Regions from separate parts of the Streptomyces sp. NPDC002463 genome, predicted to be linked through region 2. Evidence: riboswitches for the same ligand, from Rfam matches in the RefSeq annotation. Region 2 holds a riboswitch; each other region holds the start of a gene.

Region 1 (7,209 bases), on a different contig from region 2:
CGTTCTTCTGGGCGGCGTGGGCCGGGGTGGGGCCTGCCCAGGCCAGGGTCAGGACGTCCTCGCCCTTCAGGAAGCGCTGGCAGCGGACGCCGCCGGTGGCGCGGCCCTTGCGCGGGTACTGGTCGAAGGGGGTCAGCTTCGCCGACGTGCCCGCCGAGGAGTCCAGGGTGCCGGTGGAGCCCGCCACGGTGAAGACGACGGCGTCCGACGCCGGGTCGACGGCGGTGAACGAGATGACCTCGGCGCCCGCGGTGAGCTTGATGCCCGCCATGCCGCCCGCCGGGCGGCCCTGGGGCCGTACCTGCGAGGCCTGGTAGCGCAGCAGCTGGGCGTCGGAGGTGATGAAGACGAGGTCCTCCTCGCCCGTCCGCAGCTCCGTCGCGCCGACGATCCGGTCACCGTCCTTGAGGGTGATGACCTCCAGCTCGTCCTTGTTCGCCGGGTAGTCCGGCACCACGCGCTTCACGACGCCCTGCAGCGTGCCGAGGGCGAGGCCCGGCGAGGACTCCTCGAGGGTGGTCAGGCAGACCACCGTCTCGTCCGCCTCCAGGGAGAGGAACTCGGAGAGCGGCGCGCCGCCCGCGAGGTTCGGGGCGGTCGCGGTGTCCGGCAGCTGCGGAAGGTCGATCACCGCGATCCGCAGCAGCCGGCCGGCCGAGGTCACCGCGCCGACGTCACCGCGCTGGGTGGCGGCGACCGCCGAGACGATCGCGTCGTGCTTGGCGCGCTTGCCGTCCGTCACGGGCGGGAGGTGCTCGGTCACCGTGCGGGCCAGCAGGCCCGTCGAGGAGAGCAGCACCCGGCACGGGTCGTCCGCGACCTCGAGGGACACGGCGGCGACGGGCGCGCCCGCCGACTCCAGGAGGACCGTCCGCCGGTCCGTGGCGAACTTCTTGGCGACGGCGGCCAGCTCCGCCGAGACCAGCTTGCGCAGCTCCGCGTCGGAGTCGAGGATCCCGGTCAGCTCGTCGATCTCGCCGTTGAGGCGGTCGCGCTCGCTCTCCAGTTCAAGGCGGTCGAACTTGGTGAGGCGGCGCAGCGGGGTGTCCAGGATGTACTGCGTCTGGATCTCGCTCAGCGAGAAGCGCTCCATCAGGCGCTCCTTGGCCTGGGCGGAGTTCTCGCTCTCGCGGATGAGCCGGATGACCTCGTCGATGTCGAGGAGCGCGACGAGGAGGCCCTCGACCAGGTGGAGCCGGTCGCGCTTCTTGGTGCGGCGGAACTCGGAGCGGCGCCGGACCACCTCGAAGCGGTGGTCGAGGTAGACCTCGAGGAGCTCCTTGAGGCCGAGGGTGAGCGGCTGTCCGTCGACCAGCGCCACGTTGTTGATGCCGAAGGACTCCTCCATCGGCGTCAGCTTGTAGAGCTGCTCCAGGACCGCCTCGGGCACGAAGCCGTTCTTGATCTCGATGACCAGGCGGAGGCCGTGGCTGCGGTCGGTGAGGTCCTTGACGTCCGCGATGCCCTGGAGCTTCTTGGAGCCGACCAGGTCCTTGATCTTGGAGACGACCTTCTCGGGGCCGACCGTGAAGGGCAGCTCGGTCACGACGATGCCCTTGCGGCGGGCCGTGACGGTCTCCACGGTCGCGGTGGCGCGGATCTTGAAGGAGCCGCGGCCCGACGCGTACGCGTCCTTGATGCCGGAGAGGCCGACGATCCGGCCGCCGGTCGGCAGGTCGGGGCCGGGCACGAAGCGCATCAGCGCCTCGAGGTCGGCGTTGGGGTAGCGGATCAGGTGGCGGGCGGCCGCGACGACCTCGCCCAGGTTGTGCGGGGGCATGTTCGTCGCCATGCCGACCGCGATTCCGGACGCGCCGTTGACCAGCAGGTTCGGGTAGGCCGCGGGGAGCGCGACCGGCTCCTGCTCCTGGCCGTCGTAGTTCGGCCCGAAGTCGACCGTGTCCTCGTCGATGGACTCGGTCATGAGCAGCGCGGCCGGGGCCATCCGCGACTCGGTGTACCGCATGGCGGCCGGCGGGTCGTCGTTGCCCAGGGAGCCGAAGTTGCCGTGGCCGTCGACGAGGGGGAGGCGCATGGAGAAGGGCTGGGCCATGCGGACCATCGCGTCGTAGATCGACGCGTCGCCGTGCGGGTGGAGCTTGCCCATCACCTCGCCGACGACACGGGCGCACTTGACGAAGCCGCGCTCGGGTCGCAGCCCCATCTCGTTCATCTGGAACACGATGCGGCGCTGGACGGGCTTCATGCCGTCGCGGGCGTCGGGGAGGGCGCGCGAGTAGATCACCGAGTACGCGTACTCGAGGAAGGAGCCCTGCATCTCGTCGACGACGTCGATGTCGAGGATTCGCTCCTCGAACGCGTCGTCCGGCGGCGGTGTCTTCGTGCTGCGGCGGGCCATCGCGGCTGCGGCTCCTTCACCAACAAGGTTGATCTGACGCGGACCATTGTGGACCGTGCCACCGACAACGCCGACCGCGACCCGGAAGAGGGACATCACGAAGGTCCGGGAACTTCGCCAGGTGTCGGCGCGCTTGCATACAGTGGCAGGACTTTTTCACATCGCGATCGAAGGGACGTACATGCCCATGGGTCACACGGCCACGGCCGAGGCCGGCTCCGGCGGCCTGACAGCGACCGAGCACCGGTTGGCGAACGGCCTGCGCGTGGTGCTCTCCGAGGACCACCTGACCCCGGTCGCCGCGGTCTGCCTCTGGTACGACGTCGGCTCGCGCCACGAGGTCAGGGGCCGCACGGGCCTCGCCCACCTCTTCGAGCACCTGATGTTCCAGGGCTCGAAGCAGGTGCACGGCAACGGCCACTTCGAGCTGGTGCAGGGCGCCGGAGGCTCGCTCAACGGCACGACGAGCTTCGAGCGCACCAACTACTTCGAGACCATGCCCGCGCACCAGCTGGAGCTCGCGCTCTGGCTGGAGGCCGACCGCATGGGCTCGCTGCTCGCCGCCCTGGACGACGAGTCCATGGAGAACCAGCGCGACGTCGTCAAGAACGAGCGCCGCCAGCGCTACGACAACGTGCCGTACGGCACGGCCTTCGAGCGGCTGACCGCCCTCGCCTACCCGGAGGGCCACCCGTACCACCACACGCCGATCGGCTCCATGGCCGACCTGGACGCGGCCACCCTGGAGGACGCGCGGAACTTCTTCCGCACGTACTACGCCCCGAACAACGCGGTGCTGTCGGTCGTCGGCGACATCGACCCGGCGCAGACGCTCGCCTGGGTCGAGAAGTACTTCGGCTCCATCCCCGCCCACGACGGCAAGCCCGAGCCGCGCTCCGGCGACCTGCCCGAGGTCATCGGCGAGCAGCTGCGCGAGGTCGTCGAGGAGGAGGTCCCGGCCCGTGCGCTGATGGCCGCCTACCGCCTGCCGCACGACGGCACGCGCGCGTGTGACGCCGCCGACCTGGCCCTGACGGTCCTGGGCGGCGGGGAGTCCTCCCGGCTGCACAACCGCCTGGTCCGCCGTGACCGTACGGCGGTCGCCGCCGGCTTCGGCCTGCTGCGGCTCGCCGGGGCGCCCTCGCTGGGCTGGCTGGACGTCAAGACCTCCGGGGGCGTCGAGGTCCCGCAGATCGAGGCCGCCGTCGACGAGGAGCTCGCCCGGTTCGCCGCCGAGGGCCCCACGCCCGAGGAGATGGAGCGCGCGCAGGCCCAGTTGGAGCGCGAGTGGCTGGACCGGCTCGGCACGGTCGCGGGCCGCGCCGACGAACTGTGCCGGTTCGCCGTGCTGTTCGGCGACCCGCAGCTCGCGCTGACCGCCGTCGACCGCGTTCTGGAGATCACCGCCGACGAGGTGCGCGAGGTCGCCGCGGCCAAGCTGCGCCCCGACAACCGCGCGGTGCTCGTCTACGAGCCCCTGGCGACCGAGCAGAGCGACAACGCCGACGGCGATGACGAAGAGGGAGCGGACCAGTGACCGACGCCGCCGTGTCTTTGACGAGCATGGACTTCCACCCGCAGCCCCAGCCGGGCGCCGCGAAGCCGTGGGCCTTCCCGGCCCCGGACCGCGGCACGCTGGACAACGGCCTGACCGTGCTCACCAGCCACCGCCCCGGCCAGCAGGTCGTCGCCGTGGAGATCTTCCTGCCGGCGCCGCTGGACGCCGAGCCCGCCGGTCTCGACGGTGTCGCGACCATCATGGCCCGCGCGCTCTCCGAGGGCACCGACCAGCACAGCGCCGAGGAGTTCGCGGCCGAGCTGGAGCGCTGCGGCGCCACGCTCGACGCGCACGCCGACCACCCGGGCGTACGGGTCTCCCTGGAGGTCCCGGTCTCCCGGCTGCCCAAGGCGCTCGGGCTGCTCTCCGAGGCCCTCATCGCCCCGGCGTTCCTGGACACCGAGATCGAGCGCCTGGTGCGCAACCGTCTCGACGAGATCCCGCACGAGACGGCCAACCCGGGGCGCCGCGCCGCCAAGCAGCTCTCCAAGGAGCTGTTCCCGGCCGAGTCCCGGATGTCCCGGCCGCGCCAGGGCACCGAGGAGACCGTCGCCGCGATCGACGCCGCCGCCGTCCGCGCCTTCTTCGAGGCGTACGTCCGGCCCGGCACGGCCACCGCCGTGGTCGTCGGTGACCTGACCGGCGTCGACCTGGAGAAGGTCCTCGCCGAGACGCTGGGCGCCTGGACCGGTGAACCGGCCGAGCCGCTCCCGATGCCGCCGATCACCGCCGACGACACCGGACGGGTCGTCATCGTGGACCGTCCCGGCGCCGTTCAGACGCAGCTGCTGATCGGCCGGGTCGGCCCCGACCGGCACGACAGCGTCTGGCCGGCCCAGGTCCTCGGCACGTACTGCCTCGGCGGCACCCTGACCTCGCGTCTGGACCGGGTCCTGCGCGAGGAGAAGGGCTACACGTACGGCGTGCGGGCCTTCGGCCAGGTGCTCCGCTCGGACGCCGAGGGGAACGGCGCGTCGATGCTCGCCATCAGCGGCTCCGTCGACACTCCCAACACGGGTCCGGCGCTCGACGACCTGTGGAAGGTGCTGCGCACCCTCGCCGCCGAGGGCCTCACGGACGCCGAGCGGGAGACGGCCGTGCAGAACCTGGTGGGGGTGGCGCCCCTCAAGTACGAGACGGCGGCCTCCGTCGCAGGGACGCTCGCCGACCAGGTGGAGCAGCACCTCCCGGACGACTTCCAGGCCCAGTTGTACGCGCGGCTGGCCGAGACCGGCACCGTCGAGGCGACGGCCGCCGTGGTCAGCGCCTTCCCGGTGGACCGGCTCGTCACCGTGCTCGTCGGCGACGCGTCGCAGATCGCGGAGCCGGTGCGTGCGCTCGGCATCGGTGAAGTGACCGTCGTGACGGGCTGATTCCGGTTCCGAGACGCCAACGAGAGGACCCCGACGGCATAGTTCGTCGGGGTCCTCCGCTTTGTCCGTATTGCGGTCAAGGTGATCGTTTGCCCTGTGGCATGTCTTACAAAAGGCGTGTCCGGTTGGTGATTGAAAGACGATCCGCATAGCGTCGGTGCGGCTGTTCGTCAGTGCACGTGCCGCAACCGCGGCATCGGACAGTCATCGCCGAGTCCCCGTCAGGCGCGAGCCTGGGGAGCCGGGGACCCGCATCGTCCCTGGGGTGAATCGGGCGCCTTCGTCTCGTACGGAGGGGCTCGTAGGAGACCTTCCTGCTCCGAACCCGTCAGCTAACCCGGTAGGCGAGAAGGAAGGAAAGGATCAGCCTCTACATGGCGTTCACCCGTGCCACCGGGAAGCATCGTGGTCCGAGCCGGATGGCGCGCCGCAGCGTGGGCATCGCCGGCGTCGCGACGCTCGCCACCACCGGCGTCATCGGAACCCTCGCCTCCCCGGCACTCGCCGCCGACACGGACGACCGCTCCGTCGAGGACACCGGCCTCACCCAGGTGATCACCGAGGACTCCCTCGTCGACCCGATCAACGCCCAGGCCACCGCCCAGGAGCAGGAGGCCGTCGAGGCCATCGCCGAGGCGAAGGCCAAGGCCGAGGCGAAGCGCAAGGCGGAGGCCCGCGCCAAGGAGATCCGGCTGGAGCGCGAGCGCGCCGCCCGCGAGGCCGAGCGCCGCCGCCTCGCCTCCTTCCAGGCCCCCGTCGCCGGCTCGTACGTCTCCACCGGCTACAAGACCGGCGGCTCGCTCTGGTCCTCCGGCCACCACTCCGGCATCGACTTCCACGCCGCCTACGGCACCCGGGTCGTCTCCGTCGGCTCCGGCACCGTCGTCGAGGCCGGCTGGGGCGGCGCGTACGGCAACAACATCGTGATCCGGATGAACGACGGCACGTACACCCAGTACGGGCACCTCTCCTCCATCGGGGTCTACGTCGGCCAGACCGTCGAGCCGGGCCAGCAGATAGGCGTCTCCGGCTCCTCCGGGAACTCGACCGGCCCGCACCTCCACTTCGAGGCGCGCACCAGCCCCGAGTACGGCTCGGACATCAACCCGATCACGTACCTCCGCGCCCGCGGCGTGAACGTCTGACCCGCACCGCGTCTCAAAAGCCCCGGCTCGTACTGAGCCGGGGCTTTTCGCTGTCCAAAAGACTTCCATGGATTACGCCGGGGCATCGGAAATTCCGGCGGGCTGCAATAGAGTCGACGATCGGCGCAGAACAGGCGCCGCTGGAATTGTCTCGCGCGCACCAAGGCGGAGGTCGGACATGCGCATTCCCGCGCACTCGGTATGCACGGCGATCCGGGACGACATCGTCTCCGGCGTGTACGAGCGGGGCGGTCGGCTGACCGAGGAGCAGCTCGCCCGCCGGTACGGGGTCTCCCGGGTCCCGGTCCGCGAGGCGCTGCGCACCCTGGAGTCCGAGGGCTTCGTCGTCACCCGCCGCCACGCGGGCGCCCACGTCGCCGAGCCGACCGAGCAGGAGGCCGCCGACCTGCTCGACATGCGGGCGCTGCTCGAACCGCTGGGGGCCGCACGGGCCGCGCAGCGGCGCACCGAGGCGCACCTCAAGGTGCTGCGCGGCCTGGTCAGGCTGGGGCAGGAGCGGGCCAGGCGAGATCAGGGCGAGGATCTGCGCTCGCTCGGCGGCTGGTTCCACGAGACGCTCGCGCAGGCCTCCGGGAGCCCCGCTCTGACGGCGCTGCTCACTCAACTGAGGCAGAAGATCGCCTGGACGTACGTCGTGGAGCAGCCCGCCCAGCCGGTCGAGGCCTGGGCCGAGCACGGCGCGATCGTGGACGCCGTGGCGCGCGGGGACGCCGAGCGGGCGCGGGCGCTGACCGCGCTCCACGCGGAACGCTC
Region 2 (7,209 bases):
TCTTACGGCCTGTACGTCCTGTACATTTTTTACAGACAGCTGGAGGTGCTCAGCCATGGATGCCCGCCACGTCCTGCCCGAGTTCACGGAGCGGACCAGTTTCGGAACGCGAACCCTCGACCCGTACTCGAAGCTCCTCGAGTCCCGGATCGTCTTCCTCGGCACCCCGATCGACGAGACCTCGGCCAACGACGTCATCGCCCAGTTCCTGCACCTCGACTACGCGGCCCCCGGTCAGGACATCGCGCTCTACATCAACTCCCCCGGCGGCTCTATCAGCGCCATGACCGCGATCCACGACACGATGCGGACGCTCTCCTGCGACGTGGAGACCACCTGCCTCGGGCAGGCCGCCTCCACCGCCGCCGTCCTGCTCGCCGCCGGCACCCCCGGCAAGCGGCTCGTCCTCCCCGGCGCCCGGGTCACCCTCCGCCAGCCGGCCATGGACGAACCCCTCCAGGGACAGCCGAGCGACCTCGACATCCACGCGCGCGAGCTGCTCCGGCTGCGCGCCCTGACGGCCGGGATGCTCACCGAGTACACCGGGCAGAGCCGGGACCGGATCGACGCCGACATCGACCGCCTCACCGTCCTGGACGCGCCGGCGGCCGTCGCGTACGGGCTGGTGGACCACGTGATCACGAACCGGCGCGACGCCGGTGCGGCGCGGTGAGCCGGCCGTGGTACCCGAGCTGCCGCCGCTGCCCGCGCTGACGCGGGCCGAGGGCGAGTTGATCGACGCCTACCTCGAAGTCGTCGACCTCCTTGGGAAGATCAACCCATCCAGAGGTACGCATACCTATGGGGCACTACGGGCGGCACAGGCCCTGGTGGGGCGCGCGGAGGCGCTGCGCGAGGCCCTGACGCTCATGCATATGCGGGGCGAGAGCGAGGTGCACGCGGACACACTGGCGCGCGCCCTGCGGGTGTTGGACGGAGAGCGCCGCACCGACCGCGTCACCGTCCCCCACGCACGGGCGAGTTGACATTCCGGCATGTCGTGTCGAGGTCCGTACGGCCGACACGCACCGCAGAATCGCTCCCCCGTTCGGCGTAGTCGACGAGTCGACATATGGGTCGGGTGAGTTGCGCAACAGGTGTACGCATCTGGCGGAATGGGGCGTTCCGCCCCTGGTACGGGGCTCGTAGGCCAAACCTCCGGTGATCGCGAAAGCACCCTGTCCACCCGAATGGATCAGTCGTGAGGAGCCTCACATATCGCCGTTTCAGCTCGGATTTCGCCCTGGGTGTGGGTCAAGATCCCTGTCGACGACAAGCCCCCGCCATCCGAGGCGGGGCGGTCCGGGCGGACGCCGAGTCCTGCCGCTGTCCCGGACGTCTGGTCGACAGGAGTGGATCGGCAGGAGTGGAGGACCCAGGCAGTACGGGACGTACGCGCTGTTTCCGCAGCGGGACCGTCCCTTGGGGTGAAGCCGCAGCCGCGGCCGGGCATCTTCGCCAGCCCGAACCCGACAGGTCATCCTTCGCAGGCGGCTGACGAAGGGTTGCGCATGACTGCGCAGATGCACGTCCCGTCCCTGCTGTCCCGGGCCGGAGCCGTCACGGCTCTCACCCTCGCCGCCGTCGGCGGCACGATGCTCGCACCGGGTGCGGCGTCCGAGGCCCAGGCGGCGACCACCTACGCGAACAAGGCACTGAGCGTCGCCGCGTCCAAGAAGGGAGCCCCGTACCGGTACGGGAGCGCGGGACCCACCCGGTTCGACTGCTCCGGTCTGACGCTCTACGCGTACAAGCAGGCGGGCAAGTGGCTGCCCCGCACCGCGCAGCAGCAGTACAACAACACCCGGCACATCTCCGCGTCCAGCAGACAGAAGGGGGACCTGGTCTTCTTCCACTCCGGCGGGAGCGTCTACCACGTGGGCATCTACGCCGGCAGCGGCAAGATCTGGCACTCGCCCAAGACGGGATCCTGGGTGAAGCTCGACCCGATCTGGACGTCGAGGGTCTACTACGGCCGCGTCCGATGACGCCCGCCGGGCACTGAGCCCGCCCCAGGGGTGCGGTGGCGCCGCCGCACCCCTGCGCCGGGTCTACGCGTACGAGGCCGCCGTGGAGGCCCACGGGAGGGAGATCCAGACCGTCTTCCCGCCCTCCTCCGTCGGGGTGACCGACAGACGGCCGCCCGCCTCCGCCGCCAGGGAGCGGATGATGACCATGCCCCGGCCGTTGTCCTGCTGGACCGCCGCCGGAAGACGGCGGGGCCAGCGCGGGTGGCTGTCGGTGACGCCGATGTGGAGGCGCTCCTCGCGCTCCAGGCGGACGTCGACCGTGAACGTGGGCGACTGCCCGAAGGTGTGCAGGACGGCGTTGGTGGCCAGCTCCGAGATCATCAGGCGGATCGCGTCCGCCAGGTCGTCGGCACCGTCGAGGCCCCACCCGTCGAGGACCTCCGCGACGAACCGCCGGGCGGTGGGGACCGACGCGGGATCGCTCGGCAGAGTGACGGATGCTTCCTGATGGTCTGCCATGGCGACGCTGTCCCTTTCCCGCCGGGGCTTCTGCCCCGGATCGCGCTTCGCGTCAGAGTCCCACCGATCGTGCCGCCCCGGCAGGCGTTCCACCAAGATATGTCCCCATCTGTCGCCCGAAGCGGTGAACTCTGCTGCCCGGGACCGCGCTTGGGACTCCCGACGGGACGTCAGACCGCCGGCGCGGTCCGCAGGATCGTCTCCACCGCGTGCGCGATCTCCGCGTCCGTCAGATCGGCCCGCGCCGTGAGCCGCAGCCGCGAGATGCCGTCGGGGACGGACGGGGGACGGAAGCAGCCGACCGCCAGGCCCTGTTCGCGGCAGTCCGCCGCCCAGCGCAGCGCCGCCTCCGGGGAGGGGGCGTGGACCGAGACGACGGCCGCGTCGGGACGGGCCGAGGTCAGCCCGGCGTCCGTGAGCAGCCGGTGCAGGGTGGTGGCGACGGTACGGGCCCGCTCGGCGAGGCCTGGTTCGGCCGCGATCAGCCGCAGGCTCGCGAGCGCGCCGCCCGCGGCGGCGGGGGCGAGCCCGGTGTCGAAGATGAAGGTGCGGGCGGCGTTCACCAGGTGCTCGATCACCCGCGCCGGGCCGAGGACGGCGCCGCCCTGGCTGCCGAGGGACTTCGAGAGGGTGAGGGTGGCGACGACGTCCTCGTCGCCCGCGAGCCCGGCCTCGTGCAGCGCGCCCCGGCCGCCGTCGCCGAGGACGCCGAAGCCGTGGGCGTCGTCGACGACGAGCCCGGCGCCGTGCGCGCGGCAGGCGTCGGCGAGCCCGGGGAGCGGGGCCTTGTCGCCGTCGACGGAGAAGACGGAGTCGCTGACGACGAGTGCCCGGCGCCCCGGATGGGCGTCCAGGGTCTTGGCGACGGCCTCGGCGTCGGTGTGCGGGACGACCGCGGTCTCAGCGCGCGCCAGGCGGCAGCCGTCGACGATCGAGGCGTGGTTGGAGGCGTCGGAGACGATCAGGGAGTCCCGGCCGGAGAGCGCGGTGAGCGCCGCGAGGTTCGCGGTGTAGCCGGAGGAGAAGACGAGGGCCGCCTCGAAACCGCAGAAGTCGGCGAGTTCGCGCTCCAGGCGGGTGTGCAGCCGGGTGGTGCCGGTGACGAGCCGCGAGCCGGTGGAGCCGGCGCCCCAGCGCCTGGCCGCCTCGGCCGCCGCCTCGGTGACCTCGGCGCGGCGGGTGAGGCCGAGGTAGTCGTTGCTCGCCAGGTCCAGGACGTCCGACTCGGCCGCCCGGGGCCGCAACGTCCGGACGAGACCGGCCTCGGCCCGGCGGCGCGCCTCCGCGTCGGTCCAGTCGAAGGCGGTACGGCGCGGGCCCGCGGCCCGTGCGTCGTCGGCGCCCGCGGCGCGTGCGTCCTCGGCCTGTGGCATGCGGCGATCCTTTTGTAGGCAGCGCACAGACCCTAACCGCAGGATGCCGAGGTCGGGATGTGGTCATCCACACACCTCGATCGGGGGCGTTTGTTCGGATCCTCCTTGGCCAGGGGGCGGGCGGTAGGCAAGGATCTGCGGTTATGGACCTCCTGAACACGCTGGTGGAGAAGGGGCTGCGGCGCGAGCTGCCGACCCGTGAAGAAGCGCTCGCCGTGCTGGCGACCTCCGACGACGAACTGCTCGAGGTGGTGGCGGCGGCCGGCAAGGTGCGCCGTCAGTGGTTCGGGCGCCGGGTGAAGCTGAACTACCTGGTCAACCTGAAGTCCGGTCTCTGTCCCGAGGACTGCTCGTACTGCTCGCAGCGGCTCGGCTCGAAGGCCGAGATCCTCAAGTACACCTGGCTGAAGCCGGACGAGGCCTCGCAGGCCGCGGCGGCGGGTGTCGCCGGCGGCGCCAAGCGGGTCTGCCTGGTGGCCAGCGGCCGCGGCCCGACGGACCGGGACGTGGAGCGCGTCGGCAAGACGATCGAGGCGATCAAGGAGCAGAACGAGGGCGTCGAGGTGTGCGCCTGCCTCGGTCTGCTCTCCGACGGCCAGGCGGAGCGGCTGCGGGAGGCCGGCGCCGACGCGTACAACCACAACCTGAACACGTCCGAGGCGACGTACGGGGACATCACCAAGACCCACACCTACGCGGACCGCGTGGACACCGTGCAGAAGGCGCACGCCGCCGGTCTGTCGGCCTGCTCCGGTCTGATCGCGGGCATGGGCGAGAGCGACGAGGACCTCGTCGACGTCGTCTACGCGCTGCGTGAGCTCGACTCGGACTCGGTGCCGGTCAACTTCCTGATCCCGTTCGAGGGCACCCCGCTCGCCAAGGAGTGGAACCTCACCCCGCAGCGCTGCCTGCGGATCCTCGCGATGGTCCGGTTCGTCTGCCCCGACGTCGAGGTGCGGATCGCCGGCGGCCGCGAGGTGCACCTGCGCTCGATGCAGCCGCTGGCGCTGAACATCGCGAACTCGATCTTCCTCGGCGACTACCTGACCAGCGAGGGCCAGGCCGGCCAGGCCGACCTGGACATGATCGCGGACGCGGGCTTCGAGGTGGAGGGCGCGGGCACGACCACGCTGCCGAAGCACCGCGCGGACGCGCTCGCGGCGGCGGGCGGCTGCGGCTCCAAGGCCTCGGCGGGCTGCGGTTCGGAGGCCTCCGCGGAGGGCACGGGCTGCGGTGGTCACGCGGAGGAGGCCGGCGGCTGCGGCCCCTGCGGCGGACACGCGGCGCCGGCGGCCGAGGAGGCCCGTGCGAACGAGGCCCGCACCGATCTGGTGGCCGTGCGCCGCCGGGGCGCCGGCACGGACCTCGCGCCGAATGCGTAACGACGAGCTCCTCGCCCTGGACCGGGCGCACGTCTGGCATCCGTACGGCCCCATGCCGGGCCGTGCGGAGCCGCTGGTCGTCGCGTCCGCGTCCGGGGTGCGCCTCCGGCTCGCCGAACCCGTCGAGGGCCAGAGCGAGTTGGTCGACGGCATGTCCTCGTGGTGGTCGGCGGTCCACGGCTACAACCACCCCGTGCTCAACGAGGCGGCGCGCGGCCAGCTGGAGAAGATGAGCCACGTCATGTTCGGCGGGCTCACCCACGAGCCCGCCGTCCGGCTCGCCACCCGGCTGGTCGAGATCACCCCCGAACCGCTCCGGCACGTCTTCCTCAGCGACTCGGGCTCGGTCTCCGTCGAGGTCGCGGCCAAGATGTGCCTGCAGTACTGGCGTTCCCTGGGCCGCCCCGAGAAGCAGCGGCTCCTCACCTGGCGCGGCGGCTACCACGGGGACACCTGGCAGCCGATGTCCGTGTGCGATCCCGAGGGCGGGATGCACGAGCTGTGGTCGGGGGTGCTCCAGCGGCAGGTGTTCGTGGACGCGCCGCCGGCCGCGTACGAGGAGTCGTACGCGGAGCTGCTGCGGGCCCGGATCGCCGAGCACGCGCACGCGCTGGCGGCGGTGATCGTGGAACCGGTCGTGCAGGGCGCGGGCGGCATGCGCTTCCACGACCCGGCGTACCTGCGGGTGCTGCGCGAGGCCTGCGACGCGCACGACGTGCTGCTGGTGTTCGACGAGATCGCGACCGGGTTCGGGCGTACGGGCACGCTGTTCGCCGCGGACCAGGCCGGGGTCTCCCCCGACGTGATGTGCGTGGGCAAGGCGCTGACCGGCGGCTACCTGTCGATGGCGGCGACGCTCTGCACGAGCCGCGTCGCCGACGGGATCTCGCGCGGCGAGGTCCCGGTCCTGGCACACGGGCCGACCTTCATGGGCAACCCGCTGGCGGCGGCGGTCGCCGTCGCCTCGATCGACCTGCTGCTCTCCCAGGAGTGGCAGGCCGAGGTCAAGCGCATCGAGTCGGGCCTCCGAGAGGGCCTCGCCCCGGCAGCCGACCTCCCGGGCGTCCGCGACGTACGGGTGCTCGGCGCGATCGGCGTCGTCCAGCTCGACCACGAGGTCGACATGACGGCGGCGACCCGCGCGGCAGTCCGCGAGGGCGTCTGGCTCCGCCCGTTCCGAGACCTGATCTACACGATGCCGCCGTACGTGACGGACGAGCAGGACCTCGCCCGGATCTGCGCGGCGGTACGGGCGGCGGCTGCAGCCGGCTGACGCCGTTGTGGGCAGTGGCGGGCACGCGGAACGGCGCCCCTGCCGGCGCCAGAGGCTCCCGCCACCCCAGCCCACCGGCCCCGCACCGAACAAGAAAGGACGCCCCATGGGCATCATCGTCGTCACCGGCACCGGCACGGAGATCGGCAAGACCATCGTCACGGCAGCCCTCGCCGCCGTGGCCACGGCCGCCGGCCGCTCCGTAGCCGTCCTGAAGCCGGCCCAGACCGGCCTCGCCCCGGACGAGCAGGGCGACGCGGACGAGGTCGTACGCCTCTCCGGCGCCACGGCCTCCGCCGAACTGGGCCGTTTCCCGGAGCCGCTGGCCCCGGGCACGGCCGCCCGGCGGGCCGGGCTCGCCCCGGTCGGGCCCGGGGAGGTCGCCGAAGCGGCCCGGAAGCTGGCCGAGGAGCACGACCTGGTGCTCGTGGAGGGCGCGGGCGGCCTGCTCGTCCGCTTCGACGAGGAAGGCGGCACGCTCGCGGACGCCGCCGCGCTGCTCGGCGCGCCGGTCCTGGTGGTGGTCCCGGCGGGTCTGGGGACGCTCAACTCGACGACCCTGACGGCCGAGGCGCTGCGGGCGCGCGGGATCGAGCAGCTCGGCGTGGTCGTCGGCAGCTGGCCGGACGCGCCGGACCTCGCGGCGCGCTGCAACCTCGCGGACCTGCCGGAGGCGGCGGGCGCTCCGCTGC
Region 3 (7,209 bases), on a different contig from region 2:
GGTGGAACACGCTCCTGGAGCTGCTTGCCGCCTCGGGGAAGCTGGAGGTGGAGGAGGCGGCGACCACGCTGGACGTCTCCGCCGCCACGATCCGCCGGGATCTCGACGAGCTGGCCGAGCAGCAGCTGCTCGTCCGCACGCGGGGCGGGGCGGTCGTGCACGGCGTGTCGTACGAGCTGCCGCTGCGGTACAAGTCGACGCGGCACGCGCCGGAGAAGCGGCGGATCGCGGAGGCGGTGGCGGATCTGGTCGCGCCCGGCGAGGTCGTCGGGCTCAACGGGGGCACGACGACGACGGAGGTCGCACGCGCGCTCGCGCTGCGGTTCGCGAGCGGTCGCACCGAAGCTCCGGGCACGGCGGTGCCGGCCGGGCCCGCGCTGACCGTGGTCACCAACGCGCTCAACATCGCGGGCGAGCTGGCGGTGCGTCCGCAGATCAAGATCGTCACCACGGGAGGGGTCGCCCGCCCGCAGACCTACGAGCTGGTGGGTCCGCTGACGGTCGGGGTGCTCAACGAGGTCGTGCTCGACGTGGTGGTCCTCGGGGTCGACGGGGTCGACGCCGAACTCGGCGTGATGGCGCACCAGGAGGACGAGGCGAGCATCAGCCGGCTCTTCGCGGAGCGGGCGAGCCGGGTCGTCGTGGTGACCGACTCCTCGAAGATGGGCCGCAGGGCGTTCGCGCGGATCTGTGGTCTGGACCGGATCGACCTGCTCGTGACCGACACCGGCATCGCCCCGAAGACGGCCCTGCAGCTCACCGAAGCCGGGGTAGAGGTCCTCACCGTCTGACTCATTGGTCTGATGGTGAACCAATCCAGACCTTGGTGTCTACGGTCCTCCGCGTATTCACACACTAATTACCGCGCGTGTGTATACCTTTAAGCTGCCCTCCCCCATCATGTCTCCGACGTGCCGCTGGGGCACACGGTGACAGGAAGGGCGGGGCATGATTCCCATCAGCCGCAGGGGATTCGTCGGGATCGGCGCGGGGCTCATGGCGGGGGCCGCGCTGCCGCCGCTGCGGGCGTCCGCCGCCGCGAGCGGCGCGACCGGCACCCTCGCGGACGTCAAGCACGTGGTGATCCTCATGCAGGAGAACCGCAGCTTCGACCACTACTTCGGCACGCTGAAGGGCGTCCGGGGCTTCGGCGACCGCGCCGCCGGCAACATTCCCGGCGGCTGGGGCATGTTCAACCAGCCCAACTGGGGCGGCCGCCAGTACCCCTGGAAGCTCAGCGACACCCCGGCCGCCGGCGGCGTCGACGGCGAGACCCTCGCGCAGTGCAACGGCGACCTGCCGCACAGCTGGACCTCGCAGCACGCCGCCTGGAACAAGGGCCGCCTCGACAACTGGGTCACGGGCGTGGGCAACACCCGGACGCTCGGCCACCTCGACCGCGGGGACATCCCCTTCCACTACGCGCTCGCCGACAACTACACGATCTGCGACGCGTACTTCTGCTCGACGCTGAGCGCCACGGGCCCCAACCGCACCTTCCTGTGGAGCGGGAAGGTCGACGGCACCAGCAAGGACGGGGGCGACGAGTCGGGCCTCACCTGGGAGTCGTACGCCGAGGCGCTCCAGCGCGCCGGGGTGAGCTGGAAGGTCTACCAGAACGCCCAGGACAACTACGGCGACAACGGCCTCGCGTACTTCAAGAAGTTCACCGACGCCCGCCCCGGGGACCCGCTGTACGACCGGGGCATGGGCTCGGTCCCGAAGGTGACCGGCTCGACGCCGGACGACATCGCCGCGGCGATCCGCGCCGACGTCGTCGCGGGGACCCTGCCGCAGGTGTCGTGGGTGGTCGCGAGCGAGGCCTTCTCGGAGCACCCGTACGCCCCTCCGGGCGACGGCGCCCACTTCGTCGACCTCGTCTACCGCGCGCTGGCCGCGAACGCCGAGGTGTTCGACTCCACGGTGCTGTTCCTCAACTACGACGAGAACGACGGCTTCTTCGACCACGTGCCCCCGCCGGTCGCCCCTCCGGGCACCGCGGGCGAGTACATCGACGGCGTGCCGATCGGCCTGGGCTTCCGCGTCCCGATGATTGTCATGTCCCCGTGGACCCGCGGTGGCTGGGTGAGCTCCGAGGTCTTCGACCACACCTCGGTGCTGCGCTTCATGGAGAGCTGGACGGCGGCGCTCGGCACCCCGGCGACCTGCCCCAACATCAGCGCCTGGCGCCGGAAGGTCACCGGCGACCTGACCGGGGTCTTCGACTTCGCCAACCCGGTGTACGGAGTGCCGGCCAACCTTCCCTCCACGGCGAAGGTGATCGGGCAGGCCACCTGCGGCCCGCTGCCGAACCCGGCCCCGCAGAACAACGCGCTGCCCGTACAGGAGTCCGGCACCCGCCCGGCGCGCGCCCTGCCGTACCAGGTGAACGGCAACCTCGACCGCTTCGAGTTCGGCTCCGCGGGCAAGATCCTCGCCTGGTTCTCGATGACGAACCAGGGCACGGAGGCCAAGCGGTCGGCGCACTTCTCGATCCACCCCCACCAGTACCGGGACACCGCCGCCTGGCAGTACACCGTCGACCCCGGCGGCACGGCCACCGACTACTTCAACATCGGCCTCGGCTCGGGCTCGGGGAAGTACGACATCTCGATGATGGGCCCCAACCGCTTCCTGCGCCGCTTCATCGGGGACGCCTCGAAGGCGGGCAAGGCGGTCGAGGTGGCCGCCAGGTACGCGCCGGAGGCGGGTACGGGCAAGACGGCCCTGTGGTTCAAGATGACCAACACCTCGGCCGGGCCCGTCACCTTCACGATCCGCTCGAACGCCTACCGCTCGGACGGCCCGTGGACGTACACGGTGCCGGCGAACTCCAGCCGCGAGGACTTCTTCAACGCGGTGGCGTACAACGACGGCTGGTACGACTTCACGATCCTCGCCGACATCGACGGCACCTGGTCGCGCCGGTACACCGGCCACATCGAGACCGGAGCCCCGAGCATCAGCGGCTGATCCCCCGCGGGTCCGGGCGGCGGCATGGCCGCCGCCCGGCCTCCGGTACGGCGTCAGCGGCCCGCTTCGGCGGCGCGCCGGACCGTGGCGTCGAGGAGGGCCACCGCGTCGGCGGCGGTACGGCCGGGGGCCCGGTTCCACGGCCCGATCAGCTCCTGCCAGCCGCGCGACCGGAGTTCGGTCATGATCCAGGCGGCCGCCTCGTTCATGGTGTCCGCGCTGCCGTAGCCGAGGCGGTGGGCGGCGAGGAGGGCACCGCAGACGCACCGGGCACCGCGTGCGTCGCGCAGCTTGTACGGGGCATTCTGCCAGCCCCACTCGGTCAGCACGAGGCGCGCGTAGCCGAGGTGCACCGAGGGGCGGAGGTCGGCCTGGCCGATGCGGCGCCAGGTGTGCAGCCGGTCCGGAAGCACGGCTCCGAGCCGTCCCGGGATCCGGCGCTCGGCGGGGAGCTCCGGCGGGAGGGTGGCCAGGGCCTCGGCCACGAGCCGGTCCACCGGCACGCTGAGCAGCTTCCGCCAGCCGTCCTCAGCGGGCGGCGACTCCTCGGGGGCGGTCCAGTCCGTGACGATCCGCTGCCAGGTGGCGCTCTCGAAGAGGGCGGCCGCCTCGCGGTCGAGGGTGTCGGGGCTGAGCAGGGCGGTGGAGGGCGGCATGGAGGTGTCTCCTGGGTCGACTGCCTCCACCTTTCACGATGAATGTCCCTTTTGCGACTTTTACCCCCACATGGAGCACCGCTCGCATCCATGCCACTCCACCCCTCGACGAACACCCCACCCCAGGCAATTTCCCCCCATTTACTCACGAAAGGAATTACGCACCATATGGGACATTGCGGTCCTGGTGACGCGACTCACTCATACGACCCGCCGGTCCGGCCGCCCCCTCTCCCGCCCCATACCGGACAAGGAAGTTCGATGCCTCCCGGACGGCATCGATCTTGAATTCCCCGAATTCCGTGATCCATTTCCCGATGCCCGCGACCCACTCCCCTTGTTATCCGTCGCATTACTGGCCTACGGTCACCTCCATTCGAGCGGAACGCCCAATCCTGCCGCCGCTCGGTAAAACTCCCTTTCACCCGACGGCAGGAGCGGGGGACCCACGAATACGCCGGTCCGGATTCCGGAACGGCTCGGGGTGCAGCCGCGTGCGCGCGGCCGGACATCTCCCGTCCGAACCCGACAGCTCACCCCGCAGGCGCCGGAGAGGAAACCGTCATGCCTGCTCACGGTAAGCACCGCCGTCACCGCCGCAGCCCCGTCTCCCGCGGCCTCGCCCTGGTCGGCACGGGTGGCGCCGCACTCGCCCTGCCGCTCATCGCCCCGGCCGTCGCCGACGCCGCGCCCGTGTCCGGCGCCCCGGAGATCGCCGTCCAGAGCCTCGCCGCCCCGGTCGCGGCCAAGGCTCCCGCCGCCCCGGCCGCCGCGCACACGTACACCGTCGTGAGCGGTGACTCGCTTTCCCTGATCGCCCACAAGAAGGGAATTCAGGGAGGCTGGAAGAACCTTTACCACGCCAACAAGAGCGTCGTGGGTGACAATCCGTCACTCATTCACCCCGGCCTCGAACTGACGATTCGTCGGGATTCCGTGAAGGCCGCCCCCACGCAGGCGAAGACGAAGCCGGCCACCCCCGCCGTCGCCGCCGGAACGGGCTCCTCCGCCGCCGCGGCCGCTCCGGCCGTCGCCGCCCCCGCCGCCGTCAAGGCGGCCACGGTCGCCGCGACGAACTACGCCGACAACCTCGACGGATGGATCCGTGAGTCGCTGGCCATCATGGGCCAGCACGGCATCCCCGGCTCCTACGACGGCATCTTCCGCAACGTCATGCGCGAGTCGTCCGGCAACCCCCAGGCCATCAACCTCTGGGACTCCAACGCGGTCGCCGGCACCCCCTCGAAGGGCCTGCTCCAGGTCATCGAGCCGACCTTCCTCGCCTACCACGTGCCCGGCACGTCCCTGGACCTGTTCGACCCGGTCGCCAACATCACCGCCGCCTGCAACTACGCGGCCGACCGCTACGGCTCCATCGACAACGTCAACTCGGCGTACTGATCCCCTCACGCCGGAAGTGCTCGGCGAACCAGGAGGTGGCGAGGTCCGCCACCTCCTCCAGGGCGCCCGGCTCCTCGAAGAGGTGGCCGGCGCCCCCCACCACGGCGAGCCGGTTCTCGCAGCGCAGCAGCGCCAGGGCCCGCCGGTTGAGGTCCAGGACCATCGCGTCCGCGCCGCCCACCACCAGGAGCGTCGGGGCACGCACCCGTGCCAGGTGCTCGGCCGCGAGGTCCGGCCGACCGCCGCGCGAGACGACGGCGCTCACCGGGGACTCGGGCTCGGCGGCCGCCCACAGCGCGGCCGCCGCACCCGTGCTCGCACCGAAGTACCCGAGCGGCAGCCCCGCGCTCTCGGGACGCCCGGCCAGCCACTCCGTGGCCCCGGCGAGCCGCCCGGCGAGGAGCGGGGTGTCGAAGACATGCGCCCGGTCCACCGCCTCCGACTCGGTCAGCAGGTCGAAGAGCAGCGTCCCGAGTCCCGCCCGGTTGAGCTCGGCGGCCACGGCCCGGTTCCGGGGGCTGTGGCGACTGCTGCCGCTGCCGTGCGCGAACAGGACGATGCCGCCCGCACCCTCGGGCACCGCGAGCCGCCCACCGAGGCTGACGCCGTCGACCGGGATCCGTACGTCCGTGTCCTGCACGACGGGGGCCCGCCCGGCTCTGTTCCGCTCCAGGCAGTCGATGACCTCGGCGTCCGGGGTCTGCGAGAAGTCCCGGTAGAACTGCCCGATCGCGAAGAAGAGCTCCGGGGCGTGCACGCTGACGGTCTCGTCGGCCTCGCCGCCGACACGGGCCGTCCAGCCCTTCGGCGCCACCGGCACGGCGAGCACGATCCGGGCGGCACCCCTGGCCCGCACCACCCGGCAGGCCGCCAGCGCCGTGGCCCCCGTGGCCAGCCCGTCGTCGACCACGACGACCGTCCTCCCGTCGAGAGGCACGGAGGGCCGGCTGCCCCGGTAGCGGAGGCCGCGCTGGTCGAGCTCGGTGTGCTCCCGCTCCTCCACCGCGGCGAGGTCGCGCTCGCTCACCCGGGCCTCCCGCAGCACCCGCTCGTTGAGCACCCGTACACCGCCCTCCCCGAGCGCCCCCATCGCGAGCTCCGGCTGGTGCGGCACGCCCAGCTTCCGTACGAGACAGATGTCGAGCGGCGCGTCCAGGGCGTCCGCGACCTCCGCCGCCACCGGCACGCCACCCCTCGGGAGCCCGAGGACCACGACGTCATGGCCCTTGAGGTGGTCGAGCCGGGCGGCGAGCTGGCGCCCCGCATCCGTACGATCGCTGAAGAACATGGTCCGCCGCCCTTCCGCTGGTGTGCGGCTCGGGCGCGGGGAGGAACGGCGTGCCCCGTCCCCTGCCCGTCCCTCCAGGGTAGACGCGTCACCCGGGTCGACGGGCGGGCTCGGTCAGCGGGCCGGTGCGGTCAGCGGGTCGGCTCGATCGGCGGGCCGGTGCGGTCAGCGGGTCGGCTCCGTCCACGCGCCCCGTCGGTCCGGTGGGCCTCCCCCGTCAGCGGGACTGCAGGGCGTCGAGGGCCACGGTCTGGGCTATCGCCAGCCGCCGGTCGAGCCCCGGGTCGGCTATGTCGAGCACGTACCGGTCCCGGATCCCGAACAGCTTGTCGACCGACATGACGGAGCGGCCGTCCGCGGTGAAGTCGAAGTGGTACGGCACGACGAACGGAACGAGGTCCAGGGGCAGGAACTCCCAGGCGCGCCGCAGCAGCGCCACCACCTCGTTCCGCTCCTGCCCGGTGGTCTCGCCCGCCTCGCCCTCCCGGCTCAGGTGCCAGGTGCTCCGCAGCAGGGACGCGCCGAAGTCCTTCCGGAAGCCGCCCAGTCGGGTGCCGGAGGCGCCCACCACGTCGTACGTCGCGCCGAGGTCGATGACCTGACGGGCCTTGAAGGTGAAGAGGACCTGGCGCTGGGACTCGTCCGTGTAGAAGGTGACGTGCTCCTTGAGCGCCATCCTCTTCTGGTGGGCGAAGGCGACGAGTTCGCCCTCCTTGCCGTCCGGGCCGATGGTGTGCACCAGGTACCGGTTGGCCATGAGCGTCACCTTCTGCCGGACGAGAAAGCGCTGCTGTGACTGTGCGAGGCCCATCGGTTGTGCTCCTGCCGGTCGTGGGCGGTCCCTGGAAGACCGCCCCCTGAGGTCGTGAGCACGATGATCGGCTGCCGAGG
Region 4 (7,209 bases), on a different contig from region 2:
AGTCGATCGGGACGGTCTCGGCGGCCAGGTCGAGCGCGGTACGGATGTCGGCGCGGATCGCGGCGACCTCCTCGGCGGTCGGCGGGTCGTGGCGGACGTGCCGCTCGGTGAGCCGGACGCAGCCGATGTCGACGGAGCGGGCGGCCTCGACGTGCTTGTTGCCGACCACGAACTCGGTGGAGCCGCCGCCGATGTCGACGACAAGGCGCCGGTCGCCCCCGTGCAGCTCGCCGGTGGCGCCGGTGAAGGAGAACTCGGCCTCCTGGTCACCGGTGATGACCTCGGGCTCGACGCCCAGGATCTCCACGACCCCGTTCACGAAGTCCTGGCGGTTCTCGGCGTCGCGGGAGGCGGAGGTGGCGACGAAGCGGAGCCGCTCGGCGCCCAGCTCCTTGATGACCTCGGCGTACGCGCGGCAGGCGGCGAAGGTCCGCTCCAGGGCCTCGGGGGCGAGCCGCCCGGTCTTGTCGACGCCCTGCCCCAGCCGGACGATCGTCATCCGACGGTCCAGCTCGATCAGCTCTCCCGTGTCCGGGTGGACGTCGGCGACGAGGAGGCGGATGGAGTTCGTACCGCAGTCGATTCCGGCGACCCGGGTCACTTCTCCTCGCCCTCCTTCTCCGCGCACGGGTTCACGCACGGGCCCTTCGCCCACCACTCCGGCAGCATCGCGAGCGCCTCGTCGCCGAACGGGTTCACGCCCGGTCCGGCGACCAGCGAGTGGCCGACGAGGACGTGCAGGCACTTGACCCGGTCCGGCATGCCGCCGGCGCTCGGGAAGCCCTCCAGGACCTCGATGGCGTCGCGGCGGGCGATGTAGTCCTCGTGCGCGGCCCGGTAGGCGGCGGCGAGCTCCGGGTCGGTGGCGAGCCGGGCCTGCATCTCCTTCATGACCCCGTTGGCCTCCAGGGTGCCGATGGCCGAGGCCGCCCGGGGGCAGGTCAGGTAGTACGTGGTCGGGAACGGCGTGCCGTCGGGGAGCCGGGGCGCGGTCTCGACGACGTCCGGGTTGCCGCACGGGCAGCGGTGCGCGATGGCGCGCAGACCGCGGGGCGGGCGGCCGAGCTGGAGCTCGAAGGCGGCGATGTCCGTGTCGGTGGGCTCGGTGCGTTCGGTCTGCGGAGGGGGCGTTTCCATCTCGGATCCTGGAGTTGTTCAGTGGCGGTCGGCGTTGTCCACGCCGTCCCACAGGTTGTCGTACCAGGGGCGGTCCGCCGCGCCCTGGTCGGCGCGGGGCCGTTGCTCCGCGTCGGGGTCGTTCACGGTGAAGCCGGTCTCGCCGGGGAGCACGTAGTGCAGGTGCTCGCGGGCGAGGCGGCGGACGTAGGCCGGGTCCTGGAGGCGGGCCTTCTCGTCCTTCAGTTCCTCGACCCGCCGGGCGGCCTCGGCGGCCCGGCGCTCCTGCTCGGCGATCTCGCCCTGTTGGGAGACGTAGCTCCGCATCGGGTAGGCGAGCGCCACGACGAGGGAGCAGACCACGAGGGCGAGGAAGGCCGCGCGGCCGGTGAGCCGGGAGCGGCGGGCCTGGCGGCGGGTCTGGGAGCGGTAGACACGGGCGGCGGTCTGCTCGCCGAGCAGCCTGATCCGGGTCGCGGTCGAGAACCGGTCCCGGTTCTTCGCGGCCATGTCGTGTCGCCTCCCCTGTTCACGCGTACGTCCCCGCACACGGTACGGGACCGAGTACGGGGACGGACGGAAGCGGCTCTACGGGGTTCAGCCCTTGAAGCGCGGGAAGGCGCTGCGGCCGGCGTAGACGGCGGCGTCGTCGAGGATCTCCTCGATGCGCAGCAGCTGGTTGTACTTGGCGACGCGGTCCGAGCGGGCCGGGGCGCCGGTCTTGATCTGACCGCAGTTCACGGCGACGGCGAGGTCGGCGATGGTGACGTCCTCGGTCTCACCGGAGCGGTGGGACATCATGCACTTGAAGCCGTTGCGCTGGGCGAGCTCGACGGCGTCGAGGGTCTCGGTCAGCGAGCCGATCTGGTTGACCTTGACCAGGAGGGCGTTGGCGGTGCCCTCCTCGATGCCGCGGGCCAGGCGCTCCGGGTTGGTGACGAAGAGGTCGTCGCCGACGATCTGGATCTTGGAGCCCAGCTTGTCGGTGAGGACCTTCCAGCCGGCCCAGTCGTCCTCGAACAGCGGGTCCTCGATGGAGACCATCGGGTACGCGGAGACGAGCTCCTCGTAGTACTCGGTCATCTCGGCGGCCGAGCGGGACTTGCCCTCGAACTCGTACTTGCCGTCCTTGTAGAACTCGGACGCGGCGACGTCGAGCGCGAGCGCGACGTCGGAGCCCGGGGTGTAGCCGGCCTCCTTGATGGCCTCGACGATGAGGTCGAGGGCGGCGCGGTTCGACTCCAGGTTCGGGGCGAAGCCGCCCTCGTCGCCGAGGCCGGTGGAGAGGCCCTTGCGCTTCAGGACGGCCTTGAGGGTGTGGTAGATCTCCGCACCCCAGCGGAGGGCCTCGGAGAAGGACTCCGCGCCGATCGGGGCGATCATGAACTCCTGGATGTCCACGTTGGAGTCGGCGTGCGACCCACCGTTGAGGATGTTCATCATCGGAACGGGCAGCAGGTGCGCGTTCGGGCCGCCGAGGTAGCGGAAGAGCGGGAGGTCGCTGGCCTCGGAGGCGGCGTGCGCGACGGCGAGGGAGACGCCGAGGATGGCGTTGGCGCCGAGCGAGCCCTTGTTCTCGGTCGCGTCCAGATCGAACATGGCCTGGTCGATCAGGCGCTGCTCGGTGGCGTCGTAGCCGACGAGCTCCGGGCCGATCTGCTCGATGACGGCGAGGACGGCCTTCTCGACACCCTTGCCCAGGTAGCGGTTGGGGTCACCGTCGCGGAGCTCGATGGCCTCGAAGGCACCGGTGGAGGCGCCGGACGGAACAGCAGCACGGCCGGTGCTGCCGTCGTCGAGGCCGACCTCGACCTCGACCGTGGGGTTGCCTCGGGAGTCCAGGATTTCCCGGGCTACGACGACGTCGATGGACGGCACGAGCATCTCCTTTTTGGGATGTGACGCTGGATGTGACGCAAGGTCGGTGCAGGGTCGCTTGGCCTTGCGACAAGAGCCTAACCGGCGCGGGCGCTCCCGCCCGCCGGGCGCCCGCCCCCTGGGACGAAAAAGGACCCAAGGGCATGCATTGGGGGACGAAGACACCCTTATCTACTGGACAGTAACCACGAAGTCCGCCCCGAGCGGGGAGTGCTCCCCTATAAGAGGGAACCCCGGTCCGGCGCGCACGGGGGAAAGGCGCGCCGGACCGGGGTGGTCACCGCGGGAGGGTCGTCGGGGCCGCGTGAGCCGCCGGACTCACGCGAACCGCCGGGGTCACTTCAGGTGGAGCTGCTGACCCGGGTAGATGAGGTCGGCGTTCTCGACGACGCCCTTGTTCAGCTCGAAGATCTTGGCCCAGCCGCCCTCGACGTGGTGTGCCTCGGCGATCTTGCTGAGGGTGTCACCGGTGACGACCTTGTACTCGCCGTCACCCTTCTCGACCTTCTTGCCGGTCGGGGTGGTGACGGTCTTCTTGGCGGCCTTCGGGGCCGCGCGGTGCTCGCTGCGGGTGGTCGGCTGCTCGGCGCGACGCTCCTGCTTCGGGGCGGCCTGCTGCTTGGGGGCGGCCTGCTGGGGCTCGCTCTGCTGCGGGGCGGACTGCTGCGGGGCCTCGGCGGCGCCGCCGTCGTAGGAGGCACCGGAGAGGCCGACGCCGCAGCTCGGCCACGCGCCCTTGCCCTGGCCCGCGAGGACCTTCTCGGCGATGGCGATCTGCTGGGACTTCGACGCGAGGTCGGCGCGCGGGGCGTAGGCGGTGCCACCGAACGCGGCCCAGGTGGAGTTGGTGAACTGGAGGCCGCCGTAGAAACCGTTGCCGGTGTTGATGGCCCAGTTGCCGCCGGACTCGCACTGGGCGACGGCGTCCCACTCGGAGGCGGTGGCGGCCGAGGCGGTGCCGGCGGTCATCAGCGGGGCGGCGACGGCGATGCCGGTGACGCCGACGAGGGTGACGACCTGGGTGGCCTTGGAGGGACGGCGGTGTTTGCCCTTGGCGGAAAACAGCATGGGAATTCTCCTCACCGACGCCTGTGAGGTGAGCTGTCGGGTTCGGGCCGGAAAGTTGCCCGGCCGCGTGTCCTTGCACGCGGCTTCACCCCAAGCCGATCGTCGGCCGTCTGTCTCAACGGCCGGGACCGGCACTTACCTTGGGTCCCCCACTCCTGCCTTCGGCGCTTGCGCGACGACTGTTCCCATCGGCCGACGGCAGGATTCGGCGTTTCGGTCGACGGGGCCCGCGGTGGCGAGCGGTGACGACCGTAGACACAGACCCACCGGAAGTTCAAAGAGGCGCATTGCGGAAAAATCGCCCCTGCTTGCCCTCCGGTGGGCGGTGTTTGCGCAGGTGAGAGGTGACGGGAGCAAAGTTTGCGGACGTGACACGCCAGTTGGGACGAAGAGACCCATGTCTCACTTGCCCAGAACCGGACATAAGACCGCGAACTAACCTTCCGCCTGTACCGAACCCGCCGTCAGGTCGAGGCTCTGACCAGGCAGGATGAGGTCCGGATCGACGCCCACCGTCTTCCGGTTGGCGTCGTAGAGCGCGGTCCAGCCCCCGGGGAGTTCGTTCTCCTGCGCAATGCCGGACAGGCTGTCACCCGGCTGCACGGTGTACTCGCCCGAAGTGTCCTGACTGTCCGTTGCGCCCGAATCATTCGCCTCGTCAGTCACGGGCGTGGCGTCGACCTTGTCGGCCGACTTGTCCACACCCGCCGCATGCTTGCCCGTTTCAGTTGAACTGTCCGGCTTGCCGGATTCCTCCGGCGCGGCCTCGCCGCGATGCTTGCCGGTACCGGGCGTGGCCGACGGCACGTCACCCTTCGGCGTGTCGGATGAATCCGGCGTACCGGGCGTAACGGACGCGTCGGGGGTACCCGGGGTCGCCGGCGTGGCGGGCGTGGCCGGAGCCGTCGTCGACGCGCCCGGTGTGACGGAGGTCGCGGGAGCGGTCGGCGCGGCCGGGGTCGCGGACACCGCCTCCCGCGGGGAGGAGGCCGTCGACGCGTCACCCGCGGTGCGGTTGGACTCGGGCAGCGGTCCGGCGGGCGTCGTCGGGACGGCGGCCGGACCGGGGTTCACGCCCGTGGCCTTGCCGTCGTTCTTCAGGCCGGCGATCGGCGCGCAGGTGGCCCACTCGGTGCTGCCCTGGGCGAGCGCCTTCTCGGCCACCGCGATCTGCTGGGCGCGGCTGGCCAGGTCGGGGCTGGGCGCGTACGCGAGGCCGCCGTGCCGCTCCCAGCTGTCCTGGGTGAACTGGAGGCCGCCGTACATGCCGTTGCCGAAGTTGGCGCTCCACTGGCCGCCGGACTCGCACTCGGCGACCCGGTCCCAGGTGGGGGCGTCGGCGGCGGAGGCGGATCCGGTGGCGAGCAGCGGCAGCGCCATGGCGGATCCGGTCACGCCCGCGGCGACGACGAGGGCGGGGGCCTGACGGGGGCGACGGTGTCGTCCGTTCCCGGAGCGCATAGGAACGCCTTTCGCGTGACGGCTGAGACTGCCGGGAAACGTAGCCGCATTCGAACGTCCGTCACAAGTCGATGGCGCCACGATCACGCGAAGATCACATTTCTGACGGATCCTCAGTACCCAGGACCGGTACGGAAGGGGAGAACTCCACCGGAAGCGTCCGCAAACCACGCATGATGAGCCCGCCGCGCCACCGCAGTTCGGCCGGATCGGCGGCAAGTCGCAGGTCCGGCAGGCGAGTCAGCAGCGTCGCGATCGCCGTCTGCCCTTCGAGGCGGGCGAGCGGCGCGCCCAGGCAGTAGTGGATGCCGTGCCCGTAGCCGAGGTGCTGGTTGTCGCGCCGGGCGAGGTCGAGGGTGTCGGGACCGTCGAAGCGCTCCGGGTCCCGGTCGGCGGCGGCGAGGACCACGAGCACAGGATCGCCCGCCGGGATCTCCTGCCCGCCGATGGTCAGCGCCCGCGTCGCGTACCGCCAGGTCGCCATCTCCACGGGCCCGTCGTACCGCAGCAGCTCCTCGACGCCGGTCTCCAGGAGCCCGGTCTCCCCGGCGGCGAGCGAGGCCTGGAGCCGCTCGCGCTGTCCGGGGTGGCGCAGCAGCTGGTAGACGCCGTTGCCGATGAGGTTGACGGTCGTCTCGAAGCCGGCGAACAGGAGGATGAAGGCCATGGCGGCGGCCTCGTTCTCGGTGAGGTGCTCGCCGTGGTCGGAGGCCTTGATGAGCCCCGAGATGAGGTCGTCCGCCCCTTCTTGCCGCAGGCCTTCGCGCTTTCGGTGGATGAGCTCGGCGAGATAGCCGCGCATCTTCTTCACCGACCGGGCGACCCCGCCGCGCGGCCCGCCGCCGTGCCGGATCATCATCCCGGCCCAGTCCCGGAAGTCGTCCTGGTCCTCCGCCGGCACGCCGAGGAGGTCGCAGATCGCGTAGATGGGCAGCGGGAAGGCGAACTCGTGGATGAGGTCGGCACTCCCCCGCTCCACGAAGGAGTCGATGAGCCGGTCGGTCAGCTCCTGCACGCGCGGGGTGAACTCGGCGACCCGGCGCGGGGTGAAGGCCTTCGAGACGAGCCGCCGCAGCCGGGTGTGGTCCGGCGGGTCGATGTTGAGCAGGTGCGTCATCAGCTCGGCCTTGCGCTCGCCCGGGATGCCCGTCTTCCCCTTCGCGTGCGGGGACTCGTCGTGGTGCGCGGGGTTCTTGGAGAGCCGCTGGTCGGCGAGGGCCTGCCGGGCGTCCGCGTACCGCGTCACGAGCCAGGCCTCGACGCCGCTGGGCAGCGTCGTCCGGTGGACGGGCGCGTGCTCCCGCAGCCAGGCGTAGGCGGGGTACGGATCGCTCGCGAACTCCCAGGTGAAGAGCTCGGGCATGGGGGCGGGGCCGGGGGTCGTACTCACGGCACGACCGTACAGGGCGCCCCCTGCGGCCCATTCGCGGAGAAGATGTGATCAAACGGTGTGGGTTGTGCCCTAGATTCTTGTCAGTGGATCCCCAGCTGCTCAGAAGCACGTTCGCGGTCGTCGAGAGGCGGGCCGAGCACGCCGTCACGTTCTTCTACTCGCACCTCTTCTGGAACAACCCCGGGGTGCGCGAGCTCTTCCCCGAGGACATGCTTCCCCAGCGGGACCGGCTCTTCGCGGCGCTCACGCACGTGGTGACGCACCTGGAGGACCCCGGGCTCGCCGGCTACCTC

What was found. A riboswitch is a leader RNA that binds a small molecule or an ion and turns the genes downstream of it on or off. The one in region 2 is predicted to bind cyclic di-AMP.
Region 1: it holds a riboswitch for cyclic di-AMP, as region 2 does, so the genes downstream of both, ACFYX3_RS33565 (M23 family metallopeptidase) here and ACFYX3_RS31085 (C40 family peptidase) in region 2, are expected to answer to the same signal.
Region 3: it holds a riboswitch for cyclic di-AMP, as region 2 does, so the genes downstream of both, ACFYX3_RS29815 (transglycosylase SLT domain-containing protein) here and ACFYX3_RS31085 (C40 family peptidase) in region 2, are expected to answer to the same signal.
Region 4: it holds a riboswitch for cyclic di-AMP, as region 2 does, so the genes downstream of both, ACFYX3_RS28675 (transglycosylase family protein) here and ACFYX3_RS31085 (C40 family peptidase) in region 2, are expected to answer to the same signal.

Annotation. Positions count from the first base shown of each region.
Region 1 covers NZ_JBIARL010000021.1:138,274-145,482, forward strand. The annotation lists gene ACFYX3_RS33550 (DNA topoisomerase (ATP-hydrolyzing) subunit A) at 1-2,359, opposite strand, end outside; gene ACFYX3_RS33555 (M16 family metallopeptidase) at 2,541-3,896, shown strand; gene ACFYX3_RS33560 (M16 family metallopeptidase) at 3,893-5,290, shown strand; cyclic di-AMP (ydaO/yuaA leader) riboswitch at 5,489-5,652, shown strand; gene ACFYX3_RS33565 (M23 family metallopeptidase) at 5,665-6,435, shown strand; gene ACFYX3_RS33570 (GntR family transcriptional regulator) at 6,614-7,209, shown strand, end outside.
Region 2 covers NZ_JBIARL010000018.1:61,728-68,936, reverse strand. The annotation lists gene ACFYX3_RS31095 (ATP-dependent Clp protease proteolytic subunit) at 56-673, shown strand; gene ACFYX3_RS31090 (hypothetical protein) at 681-986, shown strand; cyclic di-AMP (ydaO/yuaA leader) riboswitch at 1,387-1,509, shown strand; gene ACFYX3_RS31085 (C40 family peptidase) at 1,512-1,988, shown strand; gene ACFYX3_RS31080 (ATP-binding protein) at 2,052-2,489, opposite strand; gene ACFYX3_RS31075 (8-amino-7-oxononanoate synthase) at 2,660-3,862, opposite strand; gene bioB (biotin synthase BioB) at 4,006-5,244, shown strand; gene ACFYX3_RS31065 (adenosylmethionine--8-amino-7-oxononanoate transaminase) at 5,237-6,517, shown strand; gene bioD (dethiobiotin synthase) at 6,624-7,209, shown strand, end outside.
Region 3 covers NZ_JBIARL010000016.1:195,801-203,009, reverse strand. The annotation lists gene ACFYX3_RS29830 (DeoR/GlpR family DNA-binding transcription regulator) at 1-791, shown strand, start outside; gene ACFYX3_RS29825 (phosphocholine-specific phospholipase C) at 949-2,973, shown strand; gene ACFYX3_RS29820 (hypothetical protein) at 3,027-3,629, opposite strand; cyclic di-AMP (ydaO/yuaA leader) riboswitch at 4,006-4,189, shown strand; gene ACFYX3_RS29815 (transglycosylase SLT domain-containing protein) at 4,194-5,030, shown strand; gene ACFYX3_RS29810 (phosphoribosyltransferase family protein) at 5,014-6,318, opposite strand; gene ACFYX3_RS29805 (hypothetical protein) at 6,536-7,129, opposite strand.
Region 4 covers NZ_JBIARL010000015.1:183,333-190,541, reverse strand. The annotation lists gene ACFYX3_RS28695 (exopolyphosphatase) at 1-601, opposite strand, end outside; gene ACFYX3_RS28690 (DUF501 domain-containing protein) at 598-1,137, opposite strand; gene ACFYX3_RS28685 (septum formation initiator family protein) at 1,156-1,626, opposite strand; gene eno (phosphopyruvate hydratase) at 1,714-3,000, opposite strand; gene ACFYX3_RS28675 (transglycosylase family protein) at 3,331-4,062, opposite strand; cyclic di-AMP (ydaO/yuaA leader) riboswitch at 4,066-4,239, opposite strand; gene ACFYX3_RS28670 (transglycosylase family protein) at 4,498-5,523, opposite strand; gene ACFYX3_RS28665 (cytochrome P450) at 5,618-6,886, opposite strand; gene ACFYX3_RS28660 (globin domain-containing protein) at 7,000-7,209, shown strand, end outside.